One region of the Serratia sp. HNCC26DJ206 genome, then DNA from elsewhere that is predicted to be linked to it. Evidence: predicted binding sites of a transcription regulator. Region 1 holds the regulator's gene; the other holds the start of a gene.
What was found. The regulator PurR, encoded in region 1, represses purine synthesis genes. The targets are predictions, from matches to a motif close to CANGCAAACGTTTGCNTG.

Region 1 (3,424 bases):
CTCGAACCGCACATTTCTGCAGAAACCCTGGAATACCACTATGGTAAGCACCATAACACCTACGTGGTTAACCTGAACAACCTGGTGAAAGGCAGCGAGTTCGAAGGCAAAACCCTGGAAGAGATTGTCAAAACTTCTACCGGCGGCGTGTTCAATAACGCAGCACAGGTGTGGAACCACACCTTCTACTGGCATTGCCTGTCACCACAGGGTGGCGGCGAGCCAACGGGCGCAGTAGCCGCTGCGATCACCAAATCCTTTGGTTCTTTTGCTGCTTTTAAAGAGCAATTCACCGATGCCGCCGTGAAAAACTTCGGCGCGGGTTGGACCTGGCTGGTGAAAAAGGCGGATGGTACGCTGGCGATCGTTAGCACCTCAAATGCGGCAACCCCGCTGACCGGTGAAGACAAACCGCTGCTGACCGTTGACGTGTGGGAACATGCCTATTACATCGACTACCGCAATGCGCGTCCGAAATACCTGGAGAACTTCTGGGCATTGGTGAACTGGGCGTTCGTGGAAAAGAATCTGGCGTAATCGCTGGAGGTTGATAGCAAGGCGCAGCATGCTGCGCCTTTATTATTTCTTGGTATGAATCAGTTCAATGCGGCGATAAAACCGAAAACAATAATCATTGCTAAAGCACAAACGGTGGTAATCAATGACATCTTCAAATCGGTATCCATAACGACTCCCTATCAGATTGGCTTCACTAAGCATAAAATCCACACGATTAATGCGTCAAATCATTTTCACACAGTTCGTGACTAAAATCTTGTTATCATTTCCCAAGTTATAATGCCGAATAGATCTTCCACTTTGCGTCAATTTGGGACAAAATCCGCAGTTCACAACTGCGTACCGGCAAAATGCCCCTCCTGTTTAAGCGGCTTACGAACTCAGCACTAAAAACTCAGCTTCCGCTTCTCTGGAGAGAGATCTATGCAGGCAAACGATTAACATCATACTTACATGGCATAACATGTGAGTTCAGGAGTCATTCTTTACATGGCAACGATTAAAGATGTCGCCAAACGCGCTGGCGTGTCCACCACCACCGTTTCGCACGTCATCAATAAAACGCGTTTCGTCGCCGAAGAAACAAAAGAGGCCGTTCGGGCTGCGATCAAAGAACTGCACTACTCCCCGAGCGCGGTCGCACGCAGCCTGAAGGTTAACCATACCAAATCGATCGGTTTGCTCGCGACCTCAAGTGAAGCGCCCTACTTTGCTGAAGTGATCGAGGCGGTAGAGAACAGCTGCTATAGCAAAGGCTATACCCTGATCCTTTGTAACTCACACAATAACCTCGACAAACAGCGTGCCTACCTGGCGATGCTGGCGCAAAAGCGTGTTGATGGCCTGCTGGTAATGTGCTCGGAATACCCGGACCAGTTACTGGGCATGCTGGAGGATTATCGCAATATCCCCATGGTGGTGATGGATTGGGGTGCTGCACGCGGTGATTTTACCGATACCATTATCGATAACGCCTTTGAAGGCGGTTATCTGGCTGGCCGCTATCTGCTGGAACGTGGCCACCGTGATATCGGTGCTATTCCAGGGCAGTTATCACGCAACACCGGCGGCGGCCGCCATCAGGGCTTCCTGAAGGCGCTGCAAGAGGCCAACGTTGAGGTGCGTGAAGAGTGGATCGTCCAAGGGGATTTTGAACCCGATTCGGGTTACAAGGCCATGCACCAGATCCTGTCGCAGAAACACCGCCCTACGGCGGTATTTTGCGGAGGCGATATTATGGCAATGGGGGCGATCTGCGCCGCCGACGAACTGGGTCTGCGCGTCCCGCAGGATATTTCGGTGATCGGTTACGATAACGTGCGTAACGCGCGCTATTTCACCCCGGCGCTAACCACCATCCACCAGCCGAAAGAGCGCCTGGGGGAAATGGCTTTCACCATGCTGCTGGATCGCATTATCAGCAAGCGTGAAGAATCCCAAGTGATTGAAGTGCATCCAAAACTGATCGAACGCCGTTCCGTGGCCGATGGCCCATTTATCGATTATCGCCGCTAGTCTCTTCGCTCAACCACTCCTGGTTGAGCGTTTCACTATCCCCTAGATACTCCAGTAGCCAGGCCATCGCCGGTGATTGTGCGTTCTGCTGCCAGGTCAGGCAGCAGGCACTGGCGGGAAACGGCTCCTGCAATTGCAATGCCACCAGTTCACCGCTTTGTACCAATGGCAGTACGCGATGCGCGGGTACCATACCAACACACAACCCGCTGCGCAGGCAATCTACAGCGGAAACCCAGTCGGGGACGGTAAGCCGCCGCTGATTATCCAATGACCAGGTCACTCGCTTGGGCAAGTTGCGCGACGTATCCTCCAGCAATAGAGAAGGATATGGCCGCAGTTGATCGTTGCGCAGCAAACCGGTCAGACTGGCCAGCGGATGTGACGTGCTAACGACACACAACCAGTTCATAAAACCCATATCGCGAAAGGCAAAACCACCGCCCACCGGCACCGCACGCGTGGCACCGATCGCCATCTCGGCCCGGCCATCCACCAGCGCGTCCCACACGCCGTTGAACACTTCCGGTTGCACCATCAGTTCCACATCGGGGAAGTGGCGATAAAAATCCAGCACCAGTTGGCGACTGCGCTGCGGTTTAACAATGATGTCCACCGCGATTTTTAGCTGCCCGCGCCAACCATTGGCCACCTGCTGGCATTGACGACGCGTATCAAGCATTTTTTTGATAACAGTACGCGCTTCTTTTACAAACAGCGCACCGGCAGGCGTCAGTTCCACATCGCGATGGCGGCGTTCAAACAGCGGCACTGCCAGCCATTGTTCCAGTTGCCGCACGGTATAGCTTACCGCAGACGGCACACGGTGCAGCTCCTGTGCTGCCGCGCTAAAACTGCCGGTGCGCGCTACCGCATCAACGACATCGAGCGAATATTCAGACCACATCTCTTTTTGCCTTCAATTTTTTTAACAGCACCTAGCAAATATTACCGTTTCACAAGCAGAGATCCAGCCGGATACACTGGCCGGCGCTAAAAAACCTGCAATAAGAAAATGTTAATGAGAAATACCATGCAAAGTTTTGGATTTATGTTTTATCTCGCCGGCCTGAGTATGCTGGGCTATCTGGCCACCGATATGTATCTACCCGCCTTTGGTGCCATGCAACAGGATTTGCAAATCTCCGCCGGTGCCATCAGCGCCAGCCTGAGTATCTTTCTGGCTGGCTTCGCCTTTGCCCAACTGGTGTGGGGACCGCTTTCCGATAAGCTGGGCCGCAAGCCAGTTCTGCTGTTTGGTCTGGCGTTGTTTGCTCTCGGCTGCCTGGGGATGCTGTGGGTGCAAAATGCCGTGCAACTGTGGTCATTGCGTTTCATCCAGGCGATTGGGGTCTGCTCTGCCGCTGTAACCTGGCAGGCCATCGTGGTG
Region 2 (3,424 bases), on a different contig from region 1:
ACTAGCGGTGAGAAGAACAGGTTGAAGCCGGCAATCACCAGCATCAGCCAGGCCCAGCCGTTACCAAAACAGAAGCCGATGGCAAATGCCAGCGTCAGCAGGGCTAAAAGGCGCAATGCGGTAACGAGATGGGAAGGATCCTTGACGCGCGGTGCAATCAGCAAGCTACCCAGGAAACGCGCCACCAGCCCGGCCCCCAGCAAGATACCGATAGTTTCCGGTGGGATGCCTTCGCCGTTTAGCCAAACACTCCAGAACGGAAGAAAAATGCCATAAGCAAAAAAGTAGGTGAAATAGCTGAGAGCGAGCCAACGCGTTGATTGCAGAACCATGTTCCCTCCGGGGTGAGGGCGATACTTTGACAGAGCTCACACTCTGTAGCAATCTTCATTCACGCCCAAAGGGTTAGAGTGCAAAGCAGTTCACAGTTTGCTGGCAATAAGCGTAAAAAAACCCGCCGCAGCGGGTTTTTTGGTATGCAGCTCAGCGTAATTACGCGTAAACCGGCAGACGCGCACAGATATCGAGCACTTTTTTCTTGGTGCGTTCGATGGTGGCTTCGTCGTTGATATTGTCCAGCACGTCACAAATCCAGCCAGCCAGCTCACGCACATCGGCTTCCTGGAAGCCACGGCGGGTTACCGCTGGCGTACCGATACGGATACCGGAAGTCACAAACGGGCTCTTAGGATCGTTTGGTACACTGTTCTTGTTAACGGTGATATTGGCACGGCCCAGCGCGGCATCGGCTTCTTTACCGGTCAGGTTTTTGTCCACCAGATCCAGCAGGAACAGGTGGTTATGCGTACCACCGGAAACCACTTTGTAGCCACGCGCCAGGAACACTTCTACCATCGCTTTAGCGTTGCTCGCCACTTTCTGCTGGTACACCTTGAACTCAGGCTCCATCGCTTCTTTTAGCGCTACCGCTTTACCGGCGATCACGTGCATCAGCGGGCCGCCCTGGCCGCCAGGGAACACCGCAGAGTTCAGCTTCTTGTAGAATTCTTCATCACCACCCTTCGCCAGGATCAGGCCGCCACGCGGGCCCGCCAGGGTTTTATGGGTCGTGGTGGTCACGACGTGCGCGTGAGGAACCGGGTTAGGGTAGACATCGGCCGCGATCAGGCCAGCCACGTGCGCCATATCCACGAACAGGTAGGCACCGATGCTGTCGGCGATTTCACGCATTTTTGCCCAGTCAACAATGCCGGAAAACGCGGAGAAGCCGCCGATGATCATTTTTGGCTTGTGAGTCTGCGCCTGCTTTGCCAGATCGTCATAGTCGATCTGACCTTTTTCGTCGATACCGTAAGGCACCACGTTATACAGTTTGCCGGACAGGTTGACCGGTGAACCGTGGGTCAGGTGGCCACCGTGTGCCAGGTTCATCCCCAGAATGGTGTCGCCCGGTTGCAGCAGCGCGGTGTAAACCGCAAAGTTGGCCTGCGAACCGGAGTGCGGCTGAACGTTGGCGTAATCTGCGCCGAACAGCGCTTTGGCACGATCGATCGCCAGTTGCTCAACGATATCCACGTATTCGCAACCGCCGTAATAACGCTTGCTCGGATAGCCTTCTGCGTATTTGTTGGTCAGTTGAGACCCCTGAGCCTGCATCACGCGCGGGCTGGTGTAGTTCTCAGACGCAATCAGCTCAATATGCTCTTCCTGACGCACCACTTCCTGCTCCATGGCTGCCCACAGTTCAGCATCATAATCAGCAATGTTCATTTCACACTTTAACATCCGGCATCTCCTGACTTAAATCACCAAATAACTACCCGTTTGGGTTCTGAGCAACAGTGTAAACTGTTTCCCCCTGCCGAGGATAGGTCTTGACAGAGGTTTTTACGCAAACGATTGGCTTTAGGCAGCGCAAGGCTTTGAGCCACTCAATACCCCTTTATTGGCAACGGACTTTTACTCATAATGATTGTGCGGTTTTTTCATGTTTGGTGAATCGCCGACAGACACGGGTATTTACAAGTTTAATTGAAGCCAATAAGATGCATTTAAAATGCATCATTAAAATCACCCCAAGGAGCGCTTCCATGCTGGATAGCCAAACCATCGCCACCGTAAAATCTACTATCCCTCTACTCGTAGCAACCGGCCCGAAACTCACCGCCCACTTCTACGATCGTATGTTCGCCCATCATCCTGAATTGAAAGATATTTTCAATATGAGCAATCAGCGGAATGGCGATCAGCGCCAGGCTTTGTTTGATGCCATCTGCGCCTACGCCAGCAACCTGGAAAATCTGGCGGCGTTGCTGCCAGCGGTGGAGCGCATCGCGCAGAAACATGCCAGCTTCAATATTCAGCCGGATCAGTATCAGATTGTCGGCAGCCATCTGCTGGCAACGCTGGACGAAATGCTCAGCCCAGGCCAGGAAGTGCTGGACGCCTGGGGCAAAGCCTATGGCGTGTTGGCGAACGTTTTTATCCAGCGCGAAGGCCAGATCTACCAGGAAAGTGAAAACAGCGACGGCGGCTGGCGCGATCTGCGTGCATTCCGCATCGTTAAAAAACAGCCAGAAAGCGAAGTGATTTGCAGCTTCACATTGGCACCGGTAGACGGCGGCAAAGTAGCGGATTTCAAACCGGGCCAGTATCTGGCGGTATATATCAACGACAGCAGTCTAGAAAATCAGGAAATACGCCAGTATTCACTGACCGCTGCGCCGAACGGTGAATATTACCGTATCGCGGTAAAGCGTGAGGATCAGGGCGCGGTTTCCAACTTCCTGCACCAGCAGGCCAAAGAAGGCGACATCATTCATATCGCACCGCCATACGGTGAGTTCTTCCTGGAAGTTGAGCCTACCACGCCGGTAGCGCTGATTTCCGCAGGCGTTGGTCAAACGCCGATGTTGGGCATGCTCAATAGCCTGCACAAAAATCAGCATCAGGGTGAGATTCATTGGCTGCATGCGGCAGAGAACGGCGCGGTTCATGCCTTCGCCAGTGAAGTAGCCGAGATCGCCGGGCGCATGCCAAACCTGAGCCGCCATGTCTGGTACCGGGAACCTGGTGCAGATGATATGGCTGAGCGTGATTACCACCGCCGTGGCCTGATGGATCTCAGTCCGTTGCGCCCCACCTTGGAAAATCCGCAGATGCATTACTACTTCTGTGGCCCGGTGCCGTTTATGCAGTTTATTGCCCAGCAGTTGCTGGCGATGGGTGTGGCAGCCGAGCGTATCCACTACGAATGCTTTGGCCCACATAAGGTGCTGTAAGCAGAGTGTCAGGGTGCGATATAAACCGCACCCTGCTGTTTTACTGCGCTTTCAACGCACGTGCCGCTTTCACCTGATCGGCCGTGACTGGCGCAGCCTGATTTCCCCAACTGCCACGGATGTAACTCATCAACTCCGCTGCATCCGAATCGGTCAGCGCCCAACCATAGCCCGGCATAATC

Region 2: a site for PurR is predicted at 1,850-1,867, ahead of glyA (serine hydroxymethyltransferase). Genes of this name have one in related genera too.

The regions. Positions count from the first base shown of each region.
Region 1 covers NZ_JBXUGP010000028.1:61,247-64,670, reverse strand. Annotated here, with positions in the region: gene sodB (superoxide dismutase [Fe]) at 1-537, shown strand, start outside; gene cydH (cytochrome bd-I oxidase subunit CydH) at 597-686, opposite strand; gene purR (HTH-type transcriptional repressor PurR) at 1,009-2,034, shown strand; gene punR (DNA-binding transcriptional activator PunR) at 2,015-2,941, opposite strand; gene punC (purine nucleoside transporter PunC) at 3,056-3,424, shown strand, end outside.
Region 2 covers NZ_JBXUGP010000002.1:51,062-54,485, reverse strand. Annotated here, with positions in the region: gene AC2A1E_RS01655 (3-phenylpropionate MFS transporter) at 1-332, opposite strand, end outside; gene glyA (serine hydroxymethyltransferase) at 493-1,746, opposite strand; gene hmpA (NO-inducible flavohemoprotein) at 2,052-3,242, shown strand; gene AC2A1E_RS01640 (c-type cytochrome) at 3,283-3,424, opposite strand, start outside.